3 linked regions of the Myxosarcina sp. GI1 genome follow. Each later gene encodes a partner of the first gene's protein in a complex. Links are inferred from orthologs where the notes say so. Each region holds a gene or a part of one and is shown in the gene's direction. Other genes may lie near its edges.

Region 1 (6,489 bases):
TAAAACCGTATAGTTAGCAAAGGTGGAAGTTCCCATGTAGTGGTAAAGCTGCTCGCCATCGAGAGAAAACCTACTAGTACCATCGGGCATTACGCCTTTACCCTGAGTAGCGCGAATTGCCTGGCAGAGATTGGTTTTCATGCTCAAACAATAGGCACACTGTCGGCATTCAGGAGTATATAGAGGAATGACGCGATCGCCTGGTTTGAGGCTGGTTACTCCCTCTCCTACCTCGGCAACAACTCCCGCGCCTTCATGCCCTAAAATAGCGGGAAATAAACCTTCAGGATCGGCACCAGATAGCGTATAAGCATCCGTATGACAAACACCTGTAGCTTTGACTTCAATTAAAACTTCTCCTGCTTGAGGGGGAGCGAGATCGACCGTTTCGATACTAAGAGGTTTACCCGCCTCAAAAGCTACTGCTGCTTTTACTTTCATTTTTTACACCCAGATTTTCAATTATCGCGATCGCCTCTGCGTCGCCTTATTTTTCAGAAAAAGTCTACTCTAGAAGGAAGTTTTAATAGATTGTTTACCTTGCTGCGAGCGACCATAATCAACTTAGCTCGAAACGGCACTATATAGTAACCTAGATAGTGCCAAACTTCCCTCATTAGTCTATATAAATCCAAACAAGATTTGTACTTAATTAAGCTGCCAACCTTTATATACTTAAGATCGATTTGAGTTTGGCTTTTTCAAACCCAATAGAAATTACAATATTACAATAGTTAGATTATCGCCCAAAAAGCGATTTCCTCTGTGGTATGGCTAAATAAAACATCATAAACTCGTGTTCTGGACTACATTAAAAACTACTAAAGCCCGTTGGGAAGCAGAGTTGATGCAGCAAATATTAGCCGCCCACGATATTCCCAGCCGCGTTCTCAATATTGGCGCGGGTATTTATTGCGGACAGGGAAGCCAGGCAGCACTTCAAGTTTTAGCAAAAGATCGTTGGACGGCTTTACTGTTGCTTAGTTCTCCAGAGGAAAATGAGTAACATCGTAAATATAAATTTAAAATTATGTCTTTAATCGACTGGTTTGCCAACCTTAGAAAAACTGAAACTCCAACTCAAAAACGGCAAGAAAGAGAAATAGCTGATGGGTTATGGATGAAATGCGACGAATGTAGTGCCGTTGCCTATGCCAAAGATTTACAGGTAAATCAACTAGTTTGTTTAGAATGCGGACATCACCATCGCGTCGATGCTAACGAACGAATTAAGCAGCTAATCGATCCCGAAACCTGGGATTTTTTAGGAGAAGAAATACTTCCTAACGATCCGCTGAAGTTTCGCGATCGCAAAGAATATCAGACACGACTCCAAGACTATCAATCTAAAACAGGTCTTAATGACGCGGTTCTAACGGGGACGGGTTCGATAGATGGTTTGCCCGTAGCTCTAGGAGTTATGGATTTTCGCTTTATGGGCGGTAGCATGGGTTCGGTAGTAGGCGAGAAACTGTGCCGTCTTATCGAACACGCTACCGCAGAACGTTTGCCTGTAGTTATTGTCTGTGCCTCTGGCGGTGCGAGAATGCAGGAAGGTATGTTGAGTTTAATGCAAATGGCAAAAATTTCGGGGGCTTTACAACGCCATCGCGAAGCACATTTGCTTTATATTCCAATTTTGACTCATCCTACTACGGGAGGAGTAACTGCCAGCTTTGCCATGTTAGGAGATATTATTATCGCCGAACCCAAAGCAACTATAGGATTTGCAGGACGCAGGGTTATCGAACAAACCCTCAAAGAAAAGCTACCCGAGGGTTTTCAAACTTCTGAATATCTTCTGCAACATGGCTTTGTCGATACAATCGTACCTCGTACTCAACTTAAGAAAACTCTGGCACAGCTGGTCGGATTACATCAATCTTTTTATCCTTTAATGTCTCCAGTAAACTATCAAAATGGCGTTGCACCAACCAAGACTGAAGTTTAAAATTACCAAATTAAAGCTAAAAGCCAATCGCTTGAGTTGTTTAAATTTCATCCCGATGCAGGAGTTTCAACGCTCGTTCATCATTAGTTTGTTAATGGCAATTTTGACTCTCAATTGTCTGGGGGAAAGAGCCATTGCCAAACCTGCTACTGTGTTGAGTAAAACTGAAATCTCTCAAAAACTCCAGCAGTTTCCTGGTTGGACTCAAAAAAACAACAAAATAGTCAAAACTTTTGAATTTAAAGACTTTGTGGCGGCAGTCGATTTCGTTAACAGACTGGTAGAACCAGCAGAGTTAGCAGGTCATCACCCAGACATTGCGATTAATTACAACAAAGTTACCGTGTCGCTTACGACACATGATGCTGGTGGCATTACTAACCAGGACTTTGCTCTAGCTGAAACGATTTCTCAATTAACTAAGTAACTAGTAGACTAATGCTTAAATAAGCCTATCAGCAATAAACAAGAGAACAACGTAGAGTTAATAACTTGCTACTTGCTACTTCCGCACAGCGATATTAGTGTATCGACATTTCTGGTTAGACTCTTTTAAGTATGCGTCTAAACCTACCGCCGCTATAGTCGATATAGGCGATTGCTTTATTGAGGGGCATAATCCTAACCCTACCGTCTTGGCTATTTGCCTGATAGACTTTTTTGTGAGTCATGTCTAAAGCGGTCATCCAACCACTATGATGATGATAAGCTCCAGTTTCAATATCCAACCAGCCAGGACCTGCTGCTATTTGACCTGGTTCGACTCCTGGAAGTGTGAAAGTGATAGTGTGACCCGTAATAATTTGTTTGTCTTCAAAAAACGGCTGTTTGTTACCGTGAAATTCATTTCTAATCCAGCAAAACTGTGCGGAAGACTGTTCTCCTAAAGGTATCTGAGGATGCACGCCCGCATGAACTAACCAATACTCTCCTAAATCCAGGTAAAGCGGCAAATTTTTCATCCAGTCAATGTGTTCCTGGGGAATTTTGCTGTTGTAACTGCTAACCGTAGCATGACCGCCGCTATAAAGCCAACTTTGATAGAGATCCATCGAAACTTCTCCACTACCGACGACATTAAGCAACATTTCTTCGTGATTACCTCGCAGACATTTATAATTATTAGCAATTGCTAATTCTACTACCTGTGCGCTTTTAGGTCCTCGATCGATTAAATCGCCCAGAAAGTAAATTTCATCGTCGCTGTTGGGAGAAATTAAGTCTAACAAAGTAATCAAGGTGTCGTAGTGTCCGTGTACGTCACCAATTACGATTTGGCGGTGATTGGTCATATTAAACTGTGTGTGTACGACTTCAGAGGGGTTATTGCTATTAACTAAAGAAGTTTCTCAGCCAGTTATAGCAAATTGTTAATTTATCTATCTAAAGTGTTCCCATTTAACGGAAAAAGTTTTACGTCGGCTCTGAATTGTTTTTATCTTGACATTGTAACTATAAAAAAACAAATACATAGAGATAGAGATATTAATGAGCTTTACAGAAATTGTTGTTTAAAATTCATTTATGATAGATACAACATTGGCATCAAATACCAAATTTAAAATTCTCAAACAACCTAGTAGTGAGGCTTGGCTCCAACAAACTCTCGCCAATCTAGATGTTGTTTTACTCGATCATTCCCACTGCGAACGCAAAGCGGCAGGAGCGGCAATTAATTTGATGTTTCGCTATCCCGCCCATCATCACTTAGTCAGACAGTTAACAGCGATCGCCAAAGAAGAATTAGAGCATTTTGAGTTAGTCAATCAATGGCTGGAAACCAGAAAAATTTCCCTGGCTCCTTTAAACTCTCCTCCCTACGGAGCAAAATTAAAATCTCAAATTCGCCATGCCGAACCAGAACGGTTGCTAGATTCTCTAATGGTTTCGGCTCTAATTGAAGCGCGATCGCATGAAAGATTGAATTTAATAGCCGAACACTGTCCAGAGCGCGATTTAGCTAAATTTTATCGCAGTTTAGTAGCATCAGAAGCCCGTCACTACGGTATTTATTGGTTATTAGCCGACCGCTACAGCGAACGAGAGATATTGAATCAACGTTTAGAAGAATTGGCAACTTTTGAAAGCGAAATATTAGCTACTTTACATCCAGAACCGAGAATACATAGTTAAAGCTAAGTAGATGGATAAAATTTATGGCGAGTTTCGAGTTAGAGATTGGCAACAGCGCGATCGCGACTCAGCAGCGCGAGTAATTCGACAAGTATTGAGTGAATATGGTTTACCCTGGCAACCAGAAGATGCCGATCGCGATGCAGTAGAAGTAGAAGCGTCATATCTGGCGACTGGAGGAGAATTTTGGGTTGTCGAACGGGCAAACAAAATTGTTGGAACGGCAGGATATTATCCCACTACTAGAGGCGAAAAAGCGGTAGAAATTCGTAAAATGTATTTATTGCCCGAAGTAAGAGGCAGAGGATTGGGTAAATATTTATTGCGAGAATTGGAAACAGCCATAATGCGGCGCAATTACGCACAAATTTGGCTCGAAACGGCTACGGTATTAGTTGAAGCCGTAAAACTCTATCAAAGCTTTGGTTATCAACCCGCTACGGGAATAGAAACCGAACGGTGCGATTTGGTGTATGTTAAGAAATTGAGTATAAACAACAAACCATAACAAATTATGCTCTTAATAGCTGGCGATATTGGCGGAACCAAAACAATTTTACGTCTGGTAGAAGTTACCGAAGTTACTCAGACAGAAAAGTCATTTAAAACTGTTAAAGAAGCACAGTATGTCAGTGCTAGTTTTGTCGATTTAGTGCCGATGGTAAAACAGTTTTTAGCTACGGGCAATTATTCAACGCCGCAAGCTGCCTGTTTTGCGATCGCAGGTCCCGTAATTAATAATACTTCTAATCTAACTAACATTAGTTGGGTTTTAGATTCACAGCGTTTATCAACTGAATTAGGCATTAAAGAAGTTAGTTTAATTAACGATTTTGCAGCTAATAGCTTTGGTATTTTGGGTTTAAAAGATGCCGATCTGCACACACTTCAAACTGGAGTCAAGCAAGGTAACTCTCCTATAGGCGTAATTGGTGCGGGAACTGGTTTGGGAGAAGCATTTTTAGTGCCTCAAGGACAGAGATATTTAGTTTTTCCTACCGAAGGTGGTCATACAGACTTTGCACCTAACAACAAGCTAGAAATTCAGCTTTTAGAATATTTACAAGATAAACTGGCAACGAATCACGTTTCTGTAGAAAGAGTAGTTTCTGGTCAGGGAATTGTCGCTATCTATCAATTTTTGCGTGACTCTAATTTTGTTCAAGAATCAGCAACAGTTGGCGATAAAGTTAGAACTTGGGAAAAAGAAACCGAAAAAACTATCGATCCTGCTGCCATTATTTCTCAGGCAGCTTTCAAACAGAGCGATCGCCTGTGCGTCAAAACTATGGAGATGTTTGTTGAAGCTTATGGTGCTGAAACTGGCAATTTAGCTCTTAAATTGTTGCCCTATGGTGGCATTTACATTACTGGTGGAATTGCCGCTAAAAACTTACTGTTAATGCAAGATGGACGGTTTATCAATGCCTATAAGCAAAAAGGCAGAGTTAGTAATCTTCTAGATAATATTCCCGTACATATTGTTCTTAATCCTCAAGTAGGATTAGTAGGTTCGGTGCTTTACGCCTTACAGTCTGGTAAACGAGAATCGAATTTGAATAGTTAAAATTAAATGGTTTGTTTCAATTGCATTTGCTATCTTTGTTTCTGGTTAAACTTGGGTATCTGTATATGCTATTAGACAAGCTTATAAGCCAGATAATTCTGAAAAGAGCGAGGTCGATCGCGTCAGTAATTAAAGCAAAAAGTTATGTTTAAAGCGATCGAACTTTTAAAGATCGAAGTGCATTTGATTGCCGATCGCAAAACCAAGGCTTTCGTATAATGATTTACCTTGAGGGGAAGCATGTAAAACTGCTCTAGTGCAACCAATAGATTTAAGATACTCTATTGTCTTGCTAGTCAATTCTTTGCCAATGCCTTGATGTCGATAAGATTTTTCCACATAAACACCCCATATATAACCATAGTTTCGAAATTCTGCCTTAAAAATTCCAGGATATAGACCATCAAATAACTGACAGCTAACAGAACCAACTATATTTCCTTCTACTTCGGCAACAAAAGCTTGATATTGTAAATTTTGGCGAGCATTGTCAATATAGTTAAGCGTCGTTTCTTTCCAGTTAGCAGCGATCGCATCTTCCTGAAAACCGAGATCGAGCCACATTTGATAAAAGTGTTCGGCAATAATTAAATCGTTTTGTGAAGTGGCAGTTTTAATATCAAAATAGCTTTGATTCACGGTTGTTAATTAAACAATTGAATTGGGAACAGTAAAAGCGATCTTATTTTACTGAAACTTTCGGCAATGAAAATTGTACTAGATATTGACAAGCTTCTTTTAGAAGGAAGAATCACTAGAGAAGAGTACGAGCGGCTTAAAAAATTTGCTTCTGAAGAAACAGGTTCGCTGGCACTAAATATTTTAATTGGATTTGGAG
Region 2 (6,461 bases), on another replicon or contig:
TATGCAGTTTCTCTAGCAGTACCACAAGTTCATCCAACGGTAGGTATGGTTTGTCTGATGGCGGCGGTAAACGTAGCCGTAACCAAAACTCCAGTTAGTACCAGTATTATTCTTAGCGTACTTTCAGGTACGACCATGCTGCCTGTAATTGCTATATCCAGCTTTGTTAGTTTTGTTTTAACTAGCCAAATCTCGATGATTAAGACACAGCGTAGTCGAGATTTAGAGGAAGTTAGTTCTTCTAGCTTGATTTTAGAGAAAGTAACTTCAGTTAATGAAGAAGACACTGCTGTTCTCGGTCTGAATAAAATAAAAGCCTTGGTAAATAACTAATATGTCAATTGTAAATTTTTTGGTGGCGATCGCCATATTGCTATTTTCAACTTGCCTTTTCTGTCTGCTTATGACTACAAATCTGGGTTGGGGTCCCGTAGTTTATGTTAGTTGTTTCCTTGGCGGCATAGTCCTTATAGGTTGGACTGGTGTTGCTTGTCTCGATCTATTCAAAGATTGAAAAAATTTTTCGCTCGAACTACAAACTCCGAACTCCGAACTTATGTACTTCGGGGTGAAATCTCAACCATTGCTCGATGTCTGTCAGTACTAACTGGGGTATTTCCCAGGGAAAGAGATGGGCATGAGGATAACTTTTCCAATGACAATATTTTAAATGCCTAGCGGTTTCTCGACTAGAATCGACAGTAATATGGCGATCGCTTTCTCCTGCTAAGACCAAACAGGGAATTTCTATTTTCTCTAAATCTGCTAAACGATTGTAACCTTCTCCTATAGCCCGATTTAGAGCTTTGCTAGCCGCTGCCGAAGTCTGCAAATAGGCAGGTACACCTTCTTTCGCCAGATATTGATAAGCTGCTGGTGTTTGCTCTGCAAGTAAATAGCGAAACAGCGATCGCTTGCCAAAAGTATCGATGTTCCACTGCCACCCTGGTAGAACATAGTTAACTATTCCTCCTACGCCAGTAAACAGTAAATCTTGCCAACTAACCGCAGGATGACTGCTTAGAGGGCGTGCTGCTGAAGCGATTAAAATTAGTCCGCTAAAGCGATCGGGGTCTGCTAAAGCCAATTCTAGAGCCAAAATTCCGCCTAAAGACCAGCCTAATAACAAACAGCGATCGATTTGATATTTATCTAGTAAGATTTGAAGATCGTGTAAATGATCTTTCATTTCAAAATTCTCTCGCGCTCGGCTTTTACCATAACCTCGCAGATCTGGTGCTAGTGTTTGATATTCGCGAGAGAAATAGTTAGTAAATACAGACATACTAGTACTAGATCCTGGGTGTCCGTGTAGACAAAGAATGGGATAGCCCTCACCTTTAATTTCAACATTCAAATCCATAAACCGTATTTAGATCGAAACCTGTAGTTTTTTAGATGACCGTTCTAGGGAACAGGGAACGGCGGGGCGTATTAACTCCGCAACCAAGCTACGGAGACAGCCCCTTGGCAATAGGGAATAAAAAAGAAGCGGAAAGAAATAAATTACTTTCTACTTACCCTTCGGGAGCGGAGCGTTCCCTTGCGCCTGACGGCGAACAGCGCATACGCGCAAACGCCGCCAGGCGGCTCTGAGGCGGTAGGCTCTGTGGGTCTCCGCTCTACTTCCTACTTCTTACGTTACCGTCCCCGCACTAAAAAGACGACCAATTACTTCTTCTATCGGCGGTTCGCTAACGCTCATATCCTGAATTTGTAACTCAGAAAGCAAACGCGAAATAGTAGCGGTCAAATCTTCTCTTCTTACCAAAAATCTTACCTGTTGTCCGTCGATCGCTTTGACATCTCCATACTGAGATAATTTGTCTGTTGGCAGGTGCCGAGCGAGTTCTACTCTTACTTCGCGACAGGGAGCAAAACGGGCTAACAGTCCTTCCAAACTGCCATCATAAATTAGCTGTCCTTGATGAATTAACAATACGCGATCGCACAAAGCCGTAATGTCTGCCATATAGTGGCTGGTAAGTAAAATAGTTGCCTGATAGCGATGATTGTACTCTTGCAAAAATTCTCTTACTGCAACTTGAGCATTAACATCCAAACCTAGAGTCGGCTCGTCGAGAAACAAGACTTGCGGATGATGCAGCAGCGCGGCTAACAATTCTGCCTTCATTCTTTCCCCTAAAGACAACTTGCGTACTGGCTGGATTAACTTGCTTTCAATATCGAGCATCCGTGCGAGTTCGCTTAATCGCTGCTGAAATACTTTATCGGAGAGATTATAAACCGCAGCATTAATTTTGAGTGAATCGAGAGCGGGTAAATCCCAAAGAAGCTGCTGTTTTTGTCCCATCACCAAACTGGTTTTGTGTAGAAACTGCGGTTGGCGACGAAAGGGAGTATAGCCAGCTACTTTAACCTTACCTTCAGAAGGATGAATTAGCCCAGTTAGCATTTTTAAGGTAGTAGTTTTACCCGCACCATTGGCACCTAAAAAACCTACCACCTCTCCTGGTTCGATATAAAAGGAAACATTCTGTACTGCTTTAATTTCGCGATAGGTACGGCGAAAGAAATGAGTTAGCGTTCCTTTGATTCCTGGTTGCTTGACCGCAACTGGATAGATTTTGCTAAGATTTTCAACTGCAATAATAGACACGGAGTTTCTCAAATAAAAATCGACTACTCGATTAGTTTGCCGTTTGTCGATCTCTGTTAATAGTTTACAGGTTTTAAAAAAGATCGTTTTCGGGGACAATAAAATTGAAACTTTTATAGTTAATAAACATTCATCAATAAAGATCCCGTTGAGGATAATGATAGTTTACGAGTACTATTGGCAAAAATAAATTTTAGTACGGTATGTCTAAACCCAAACGCACATTTTTACTAGATTTTGAGAAACCTCTTTGTGAATTAGAAGCAAGGATCGATCAAATAAAAAACCTGGCAGAAGAAAATCAGGTAGACGTTTCGGCAGAAATATTGCAGTTAGAAGCAAGAGCCGAACAACTGCGTAAAGAAATATTTAATTCTCTCACACCTGCTCAAAGATTGCAGTTAGCCCGCCATCCCCGTCGTCCTAGCACTTTAGACTATGTTCGAGCGATTACCGATGAGTGGATCGAACTACATGGCGATCGCGGCGGCTATGACGATCCCGCATTAGTTGGAGGAGTGGCTAGAATTAATGGCAGACCATTGGTAATCTTGGGACACCAAAAAGGTAGAGATACTAAAGATAATGTCGCTCGTAATTTTGGCATGGCTTTTCCTGGAGGCTATCGTAAAGCCCTCAGACTGATGGAACACGCCAATAAATTTGATATGCCAATTTTAACCTTTATCGATACACCAGGGGCTTGGTCGGGAGTCGAAGCTGAAAAACTAGGGCAGGGAGAAGCGATCGCCTATAATTTACGGCAAATGTTTAGCTTTACGGTGCCGATTATCTGTACCGTTATTGGCGAAGGTGGTTCTGGAGGTGCCTTGGGAATTGGTGTTGGCGATCGCCTGTTAATGTTAGAAAATTCGGTTTATACCGTTGCTAGCCCCGAAGCCTGTGCGGCAATTTTGTGGAAGGATGCTAAAAAAGCCGATCGCGCTGCTGCTGCTTTAAAAATTACTTCCTGGGATTTAAAAGAGTTGGGAATAATTGATGAAATTGTACCAGAACCAACTCGCGGAGCGCACGCCGAACCTTTAGAAACTGCTGTCAATCTTAAAACAGCTATTTGGGAAAATCTAGAAAAACTCTTGCAAATGCCCCCCAAACAAAGACAAGACCTTCGCTATCAAAAGTTTCGTAATATGGGCATATTTGAAGCTACGGCTTTAGAAAAATCGAAAAATGTCAAGCTATCTTCATAGACAGTAGCAATTACCAATTAAAACAAAGAATTTATTGATGATAAACTTGCGGTCGGGAGATTTTAAAGCGAGACATTACCAAGAGAAATTACGAGGATGCTATAATTGCTAAGGCAATATTTTGTTACATTACATTATGTTTAATGTGCTATTGCTAAGAACTATTTAGCGTCAAGCTATTTTTTTAACAAACAGTTTTAACTACAGACAATAATGAATCCACCCCCAAATCAGCTACGAGCGATAGTGACAGGCGCGAGTAGTGGCATCGGCAGAGCAACTGCTTTAGCGTTTGCTAAATCGGGAATTGACGTAGCTTTAGTTAGTCGTTCCCTGGATAAATTAGAAGCGGTAGCTGAGGCGATCGAAACCATGGGAGTAGTGGCAAAAGCATATTCATTAGATTTGTCAGTTGTAGACCGAGTTAAAGAGCGCGTAGAGGCGATCGCTAATGATTTTGGCGATGTCGATATTCTAGTCAACAATGCAGGCATGGGCTATACTAACCATCTAGCAGAAACACCCCTGTCCGACTGGCAACAAATACTCGACCTCAACCTGACTAGTGTTTTTCAGTGCATACAAGGTGTTTTACCTCAAATGCGCCAGCGTCAGCGAGGAACAATTATTAATGTTGCCTCTATCGCTGCCCATCGTGCTTTTCCCAACTGGGGAGCATACAGCGTTAGTAAAGCTGCCGTAGTGGCTTTAGGAAAAGTATTAGCGGTAGAAGAATCATCTAACGGTATTCGTGTGGTTACTATTTCGCCAGGTTCGGTCAATACTCCAATCTGGGATACCGACACCGTAAGCGCGGATTTCGATCGCCAAGCAATGTTGACTCCCGAAGCCGTCGCTCAATCTATACTCCATGCAGCTTTACTACCATCTCAGGCGGTAGTTGAAGAAATGACCGTCATGCCTAGTGGAGGGGCTTTATAAGGTAAATGACGCTCACTAGTTTAATATCAGCAAGATCGAGGAGTTTTACTCACAATTAATTATGACCAGAGCTTTTTCTAACGGTTCTTCCAAGTCTTTTAACAACAGTGCTTCCAATCCATTAAAGTCTAATTTATCAGAAATTAATAGTCGTCCAGATCGAAACACTCATAATGGCAAGGAAGCCGAAATTCATGCGACTACAGAAGCAGCCAAAGAACAAATGATGGATGCTGTACGCATTATGTTAGAGTCTGTTGGAGAAGATCCAGAGCGAGAGGGTTTATTAAAAACTCCCAAACGAGTTGCCGAAGCCATGCAGTTTTTGACTCAGGGCTACAAGCAATCTTTAGAAACTATTGTCAATGGCGCAATCTTTGATGAAGGACATAACGAGATGGTGCTGGTGAGAGATATTGATTTCTTTAGCCTCTGCGAACATCATATGCTGCCATTTATGGGTAGAGCGCACGTAGCCTATATTCCCAATCAAAAGGTAGTCGGCTTGAGCAAGCTTGCCAGAGTTGTCGAAATGTACGCTCGTCGTCTTCAGGTGCAAGAACGTCTTACCCGTCAAATTGCCGAAGCTATTCAAACAGTATTAGAGCCTCAAGGAGTTGCAGTCGTTATGGAAGCAACTCATATGTGTATGTCGATGCGCGGCGTACAAAAACCTGGTTCCTGGACGGTAACTAGCGCGATGTTGGGTGCGTTTCAAGACGAGCAAAAAACTCGCGAAGAGTTTCTCAACCTGATTCGCCACCAGCCAAGCTTTATGTAATAACTTTTTTGTAGCTTGGTGTTTAGCTTAAACGAAGTATAATTTATCCTTTGGAAAAACAAAGACAATGACGGTAAAATGCTCGATCGCCTTGCGAGTTACTGTTATTGTCTTAATTTGTATTTACTATCAGTTGAGCTATAGCAGTGGACAGAGGGATTATAACACCCCTGTATCAATGAACAGTAAACAATGAACAATTTTCATTGACCACTGATATCTGCTCATTGCTCATTGTCGAAGGGTTAAGCATCTTAGTTTTGACTGTCTTGGCGAGCGTTCCCTTGCGTCTTTCGCCGACGCGGGTTCTCGCCGCTTTTGACTTTTAACTTTTTCTCTATGTTGAAATTTTACTATTCTCGCTTGTCTGTAAACGCTCGCAGAGTTTGGGTTACTTTATTGGAAAAGAATCTAGAATTTGAACCGATTTTAATGAAGCTAAACGGCGACCAGTTTCAGCCAGATTTTCTTCAACTCAATCCCTTTCATCACATACCAGTATTAGTAGATGAAGATTTTAGTATTTTTGAATCTCTAGCAATTCTCGATTATTTAGAAGCCAAATATCCCGAAACTTCATTAATGCCTACCGATGCTAGAGATATTGCTAAAGTTCGTATGCTCGAATTAGTTACCGTTAACGAATTACCGCCAGCCTCTATTGCTTTAATGAAACAGATGTTGGATGTAGATGTTGCTGATAAGCAAGTAGATGCAGCCAAGCAAACTATGGCAACAGCATTACAGTATTTTGAAGCTAATTTAACAGCTAATTCTGAATATTTTATAGGCGATCGCCTGACCTATGCTGATATTGTAGCAGGAACTGCGGTAGCATCTATTCCCTTGTTGGGTATTTCCCTGGAACCTTATTTAAGGGTAAGCAAATGGCTGGATAATTTACAGC
Region 3 (6,481 bases), on another replicon or contig:
TGCTCTAATAAAGCTTCAGCTTGAGATTGACGTTCTTCGGGGACGGCAGCCAAAATTTTATTGCGTTTCGTTTTTAGGACAAAGCTAGCATTTTTAACATCGCGCTCGATCTTTCCCCAGCGTTTACCGCGTAGTTGATAGGCAATATCTTCTATATCTTCCTGGACTTTTCTAATCTCATCGTTATCTATAGGTAAAGAGTATCTCAAAATAGCTTGAGGGTCGGTAATCGCATCTCCTTGAGCCAAGTAAGCTAATGCTTGAGGCTGCGGCAGAGCGATCGCGCTACTACAAAACAAAATCACAGCCAATAAAATAGCTAAAATACTTTGAGGAAATTGCCGAGCGGCTCTGGAAGTAAAATTATTTTCTACAGTTTTCATAAATTAAACAACGCCATCGCGCTTTGCGAGACAAATTATATCTACAGAGTATGTTCTTAGCGATCGATCTCCCTTGTCAACATTTCTTTACTATCAGAGTAAATCTCGATCTCGACAATTTACTTATTACTTGGTTTCAATCTCTCTTTATTTATCCCTCACCCTTCATCAGGTAAAATTAATTGTCGTTCTCTCTAGAGTATTTTTGAGTTCATGATTTCTAGTAATGACTTTCGTACCGGCGTGACCATCGAACTAGATGGTTCGGTCTGGCGTGTAGTAGAGTTTCTACACGTAAAACCAGGTAAAGGCTCGGCTTTCGTACGTACCAAGCTCAAAAACGTTCAAACAGGCAACAGCGTCGAACGTACTTTCCGTGCGGGAGAAACCGTACCTCAAGCAAATCTGGAAAAACGCACGATGCAACACACTTATAAAGAGGGTGACCAATATGTCTTTATGGACATGGAAACCTATGAAGAAACCCGTATGAGCGAAGAACAAATGGGCGATCGCGTCCAGTATCTCAAAGAAGAAATGGAAGTTAACGTAATTTTTTGGGAAGACCAGGTTTTAGAGGTCGAACTGCCAACTTCAGTAATTTTAGAAATTACCGATACCGATCCAGGTGTTAAAGGAGATACCGCTACTGGAGGAACCAAACCCGCCATTGTAGAGAGTGGAGCGCAGGTAATGGTGCCTTTATTTATTTCTATTGGGGAAAAAATCAAGGTAGATACTAGAGACGGTTCTTACTTGGGACGAGAAAACTAAATTTAATTGTCTGTTAATTATTAAATAAAAATTAAACTAAAGGCAATTAAAATCTAGCATTGCGATTAAATTTACGTTAATAACCGTTTGAGAGCGGATTGTATAGTTTGTGTCTATAAATTTTCAAGAACTCCGTGAATTACTAGGGGCGATCGCCAAAACCGACATTACCGAGTTAACTCTTAAAAGTGATGAATTTGAATTGACGGTACGCCAGGAAACAAATGTAGTAACTACTAAAGTCATTCCTGAAGTTGTGGATCGCTCGATAGAGTCTGCTTCCGACATAGAACGAACGGCTGGTTCCGATACTACAGCTACTAAAGATAAAGATAAAGATAAGCAATCTTGGATTGAAATCACTTCGCCAATGGTGGGAACTTTTTATCGCGCCCCCGCTCCCGATGAAGAGCCTTATGTAGAGGTTGGAGATCGCATCAATTCAGGAGACACAGTGTGTATTATTGAAGCGATGAAGTTAATGAACGAAATTGAGGGAGAAGTTGCGGGTAAAGTTGTGGAAATTGCAGTTGAAAATGGCGAACCAGTAGAGTTCGGACAAGTTCTAATGCGTATCGATCCGAGTTAATTAAGCTAAAGTTATGTATGGAAATTTTAACTATCGCTCTATTGGGAGTGTTAGGGACTTTATCTAGTGGCGGATTAATTCTCGATTCAATTATCGAGCAAAATCTTCAGCGGCAAGCCATCGCTGTAGAAGAACGGGTGATTCGGATTGACAATGTTCCTGGCTATCAAATTGCTAGCGGCAAACTACACAAGCTGCGCCTGGCTACTAGAGGTTTAAAGCTCGAACCACTTAGAATTGAAGTATTGGAGTTAGAAACAGAGCCAATTGCCTTAAAGCGATCGCAATTGAGCTTCGATAGTGTGAGTCAATTTAGAAAGGCATTACGGCAGCCTTTGCAGGGAGCGGTTAAAATTGTTTTAACCGAACGCGATCTCAATCAGGCTTTACAACGACCGCAGTTTCAAACGCGGCTACAACAAAATTTGAATCGTTTGGTGGCTCGTAAAGCTGGCTCGGCTAATATTGCTTATGAGTTAATTGCCCCTAGTCTGGAGTTACAGCCTCAAAATCGGCTAAAAATAAATTTTATCTTACGCCGTTCGAGCGGCATTTATCGCTCCAACGAACTAGCTATGGTTTTAAAATTGAAAGTAACCTCTGATGGTCGAACAATTAAACTGAGCGAACTAGCGGGAACCGTCAATCAACGTCCGATGTCTTCTAGATTGCTTGAGGGTTTTGCTGATGGCATCAGCGATCGCCTCAGTCTAGAAGATCTTCAGGCTGACGGAATCTTAGCCAGGCTTTTACAATTAAAGATAGAAGAACATAGTCTTACAATAATAGGTTTTGCGCGGGTGGAAACAAATTAATTGCTAAAGTCTTCAGCCAAGCAAAGGTTAAGTTAATTTTTATAAAACTTCCTCTAAATCAGGAGAATTACTTATGCAGGATCGCAAACCAAATAATCGTTTTTCCCTCCCTTTATTGGCGATCGCCGCCGGGGTAATTTTGGCTGCGGGAGGAGGTGCTGCTTGGTGGGCGAAACACAGTCTAGATCGTACCAATAGAACCATCGCGCCAAAAGTTCCAGCTACAGAGCAAACTCAGCCAACCACATCAGAACCAATCGCCCAAGAAAAAGTTGAAATCTGTTGGCTCGATCCTCAAGATAATTCTATCGAATTAGTGGCTAGTACTCAGGCTTTTCAAAAATCGATTCGCCCTCAAGAAGCTTTAACTGCTGCTTTTGAGACACTGCTTGCAGGACCGCAGTCGAATTCTAGCTACACTACCAGTATTCCCGAGGGTACAAAATTGCTTGGCTTGAATGTAGACAAACAAGGAGTTCGTGTTAATCTGTCACGAGAATTTGTTTCTGGTGGCGGTAGTGCTTCGATGGAAGGTAGGTTAGCGCAAGTAATCTATACTGCTACAAGTACTAGTAGCAGCGATCGAGTTTTTATTAGTGTCGAAGGAAAACCTTTAAAAACTTTGGGAGGAGAGGGGTTGCTCGTCGCTCAGCCAATGACACGAGAGAGTTTTGAAGCGAACTTTCAGCTTTAAATATAGCTTGAAATCTTTAGTGTTTCCGATTTAAACTAGCGATTGCTCGGTCGAAGTACCAGTTTAATAAAGGCGCAACCAAGCTGTGAAATCGATACAGCATACTCATCGTCCATCCAGGAGTAGCTGCCCCGCGTCCTAGTTCGATACCGCGAACAATTTTGGTAGCAACTTCCTCTGCCGTCCAGGTTGCTGCTGTTTGAGTTATTAATTTGGTTTCAGGCGGCTTGGTTTTATTTTCGGCAGCTAGCTGGGGCGTATCGGTATCGGGGGGATAAACTACACTAACCTGGATGCCTTTAGGTTTTAATTCCGCTCTTAGAGTCTCTCCTAGCCCTCTTATGGCAAATTTAGAGGGACAGTAGGCACTATAGCCATAAATACCAATCAAACCCGCCCCAGAAGAAATTAAGATAATACTGCCTCGTCCCTGCCGTTCCATCGTTGGCAATACGGCTTTAATGCTATATAGAGAGCCAAAATAATTAACTGCCATCGAGGTTTCATGTGTTTCTAAAGGAAGTTCTTCAAAATAATTGGGAATTGCGATACCTGCCGAGGCAATTAAGATACTTGGCGTGCCTAACTGAAAAATCGCCAATTCAATAGCTTCGGTAATTTCTTGTTTTAGAGCCACATCAGCAGCTACAGTAATTATTCGTTGAGTTTTAGCAGTAACTTGCTCTATTTCTTGCTTGGCGGCTGCTAGCTTGAGGCGATCGCGAGCAATTAGGGTAATATTTGCCCCCTGCTGTGCTAGCAGTCGCGCCGTAGCTTTACCAATACCGCTAGAACCGCCAGTGACGATTGCGTGCTGCTCGTGATATTTCATAAACTATTTTAAATCGCTATTGATGTTAGAGAGAGATTGTTACTGAATCTAATGGCATTACCAAGTGATAACTGAGAAAAGTCTTAAAAAAGCGGTCGCGATTTAAAATTTAGTTTTGGTAGCAATTTGAATTACCTGCATCAAGTCTTTAATGCTGTTAATTTTGGCAGGTAAAAAACAGGGATATACATTTAAATCGGGAATTTGATTTGCTACCTCGCTGGTTTGAGAATCTAAAATTATTAAAGGTAGAGCTGCTAGTTCGGAAAATTGTTGTAAAGATTGTAAATATGCTTGAGGATTGGCAATTGCCGCACTATCGAGAACAATAGCGTCTAGCTGCCAGATACGCGCTAACGTTCTTGCCTGTTCTAAACCCTCAGCTTCAATAATTCGATAACGAACGTTCTGCCTGGAATCATCTCCCAATTGCGTTGTCCAGTCTCTTTCCGACCAGTATTTAAGGCTAAAATTTGCATTTTTCGATCTTAATGACTCGTCGATTGCTTCTGGTTCGGGATAGATACACAAAATAGTTATGTTTTTGGATACGTTAGGGGAAGTACAATGTTTGGCTGGTAGAACTCGAGCCAGAGTATCTCGATTGAATGGTTCGCAAATTAGACCCTGTACTTGACGAAAAGTCTGGCTATCGGTTGGTTTATTTAGTACTGTAGTCAGCAGAAAAATGGGAATATTTTGAGTCTGGCGATCGGATTTAAGCAAGGTCAGTAGATCTTTACTTTCGAGTAAAGAAGAATCAGGATTCATCAGGATATAGCTGGGCTGTAGCTGCCGAGCTTGCTGTAAAGCTTCAATGCCAGTACGAGCTACTACAGAATGATAGCCCAACTCCTGTATTGCCGAAGCTATTTTAGACAGGCGATGAAGCTGAGTTTCTAATATTACTACTATCTGTAAATCTTTGTAATTGGCTTGTAAACAATCATCTTCAGTATTTTGAGGCAAAAGTAAAGTAAATTCATTTCTACCGTTCGCTCTAAAAATTGCGCTGGCATCTCCACCATGAGCCTTAGCTAACTGTCGAGCAAAAAGCAGACTCAACTCACTTTGAGAGTCATCCCCAACCAATTCTCTAGAAGTTAGCGGTATTTGTGGCGATTCTCCAATACTAATTTGATTCCAAACTACAATCGAGAGCCAACCAGTCCAGGAATTAACTGTAATTCCTATACGTTCGGGCTGAGTTTTAATCGCCCATTCTAGCGAACGAGATACGATTTGAGTCAAAAACGAACGATCGACAAATACCGTTTGCGAATTAGGGGCGATCGATAACTCCAATTGAGGAGAAGACAAAAGCTCAAAGTTATCTCTAACTTCCAATTCGGTTGAAGTTTGTCGATATGTTTGTCGGCACAGAGTTTCCAGAGCAATTGGTTCGATGGTAAAGTTTTGCTTGCTGGTATTTAACTCTGTAAGCTTTAATAAATCGTTAACTATATCGAGTGACTGTTTGCCACTGCGATAGATTAGTTCGGCATAGTGGCTCTGTCGGGGATTGAGATTCCCTAATTTCTCGGCTTTGAGTAAGCTGGATAGTCCGATGATGCCCGTTAGGGGAGATTTTAACTCATGGCTGATATTAGCTAAAAATAGCTCGTGCAAACGACACCAATCAGCTTTTTGCCAAATATCTCTTAAATTTGGCTCGGTCTTTCCTTCAATAGCCAAAACCAGCCAGTATGGCTCTGCCGAATTAGTAATCTTTGCCTCAGCAAAATGTAGCGGTATTTTGACATAATACCAGTCATTTAAAAAGCTAATTTGTAGTTCAGAAGCTGCAAATATTGGAGAATTAAAAAGACAGTCTGCCCAGTCAGGCATATTTTTAGCTGTAACTTTTGTCCCTACTTTGAGGTTAGGAAAAAAGGTAGAAACTTCTCTTTGATTTTGGTTGGGCGCAAATTGCGCCTCATGCTCGATCTTTTGTTGTCCTATCCACCATCGAGCAATCTGGGAACTGCAATCTATTAACTGCTCTGAAACTACGTTAAAGTTTTGTTGCCATAAATGATTTTGGTATAAAATGTTGTCTTCACTACCCAAGAGCGTTAGAGGTAATCTTATATTATCAATGAGTTCAAATCTTGGTAGGCTTGTTTCGGTAGCAGTAGCTAGAGAATAATCGGTCTTCCAGAACAAATATTCAGAGAGTTTGCTAATATCTAGCATTCCCAAAAATTTTTTGCGATCGTCAACAATCGCATAGCCAAATTTCTGCCAGTCTAAATCTCTCTCGACAGCTGCATTATTTTCCCTAAGCTCTTGAGAAGCGTATTTTGAAGTACGTTGCTCTACCGATGCAGGTTCTTTACTGCAACTCTCGCGCGTATCGCCTCTTGAAAATTCACTGCGATCGCGGCAGAATAA

The links.
Region 2: the proteins of accD (region 1) and accA are in contact, whole or in part, in a solved structure (PDB 8UXZ), measured with the Escherichia coli proteins. The link is inferred for Myxosarcina sp. GI1 from one-to-one orthologs.
Region 3: the proteins of accD (region 1) and accB are in contact, whole or in part, in a solved structure (PDB 8UXZ), measured with the Escherichia coli proteins. The link is inferred for Myxosarcina sp. GI1 from one-to-one orthologs.

What each region holds. Positions count from the first base shown.
Region 1 is NZ_JRFE01000016.1:48,249-54,737, forward strand. Bases 1-2,990 are described here. They hold accD (acetyl-CoA carboxylase, carboxyltransferase subunit beta), read left to right. Parts: upstream 1-1,030; coding sequence 1,031-1,951; downstream 1,952-2,990. Other genes in these bases: KV40_RS11810 (S-(hydroxymethyl)glutathione dehydrogenase/class III alcohol dehydrogenase), read right to left, coding at 1-441; KV40_RS11815 (hypothetical protein), read left to right, coding at 797-1,006; KV40_RS11825 (4a-hydroxytetrahydrobiopterin dehydratase), read left to right, coding at 2,046-2,378; KV40_RS11830 (metallophosphoesterase family protein), read right to left, coding at 2,494-2,990. Outside these bases: more of KV40_RS11830, read right to left, coding at 2,991-3,243; KV40_RS11835 (tRNA-(ms[2]io[6]A)-hydroxylase), read left to right, coding at 3,476-4,084; KV40_RS11840 (GNAT family N-acetyltransferase), read left to right, coding at 4,095-4,592; KV40_RS11845 (glucokinase), read left to right, coding at 4,596-5,651; KV40_RS11850 (GNAT family N-acetyltransferase), read right to left, coding at 5,817-6,290; KV40_RS11855 (hypothetical protein), read left to right, coding at 6,357-6,489.
Region 2 is NZ_JRFE01000014.1:710,779-717,239, forward strand. What follows is about bases 1,866-4,827. They hold accA (acetyl-CoA carboxylase carboxyl transferase subunit alpha), read left to right. Parts: upstream 1,866-2,823; coding sequence 2,824-3,831; downstream 3,832-4,827. Other genes in these bases: KV40_RS10075 (ATP-binding cassette domain-containing protein), read right to left, coding at 1,866-2,620; KV40_RS10085 (SDR family oxidoreductase), read left to right, coding at 4,045-4,773. In the rest of the region: KV40_RS10055 (chloride channel protein), read left to right, coding at 1-333; KV40_RS10060 (hypothetical protein), read left to right, coding at 335-514; KV40_RS10065 (alpha/beta fold hydrolase), read right to left, coding at 533-1,363; more of KV40_RS10075, read right to left, coding at 1,637-1,865; GTP cyclohydrolase I FolE, read left to right, coding at 4,835-5,554; KV40_RS10095 (glutathione S-transferase family protein), read left to right, coding at 5,894-6,461. UniProt on the Escherichia coli protein: Component of the acetyl coenzyme A carboxylase (ACC) complex. First, biotin carboxylase catalyzes the carboxylation of biotin on its carrier protein (BCCP) and then the CO(2) group is transferred by the carboxyltransferase to acetyl-CoA to form malonyl-CoA.
Region 3 is NZ_JRFE01000028.1:81,078-87,558, reverse strand. Bases 25-3,006 are described here. They hold accB (acetyl-CoA carboxylase biotin carboxyl carrier protein), read left to right. Parts: upstream 25-1,266; coding sequence 1,267-1,746; downstream 1,747-3,006. Other genes in these bases: KV40_RS22410 (GerMN domain-containing protein), read left to right, coding at 2,635-3,006; KV40_RS22415 (DUF2993 domain-containing protein), read left to right, coding at 1,764-2,561; efp (elongation factor P), read left to right, coding at 597-1,157; KV40_RS22430 (peptidylprolyl isomerase), read right to left, coding at 25-383. Outside these bases: more of KV40_RS22430, read right to left, coding at 1-24; more of KV40_RS22410, read left to right, coding at 3,007-3,255; KV40_RS22405 (SDR family oxidoreductase), read right to left, coding at 3,272-4,087; KV40_RS22400 (hybrid sensor histidine kinase/response regulator), read right to left, coding at 4,190-6,481. UniProt on the Escherichia coli protein: This protein is a component of the acetyl coenzyme A carboxylase complex; first, biotin carboxylase catalyzes the carboxylation of the carrier protein and then the transcarboxylase transfers the carboxyl group to form malonyl-CoA.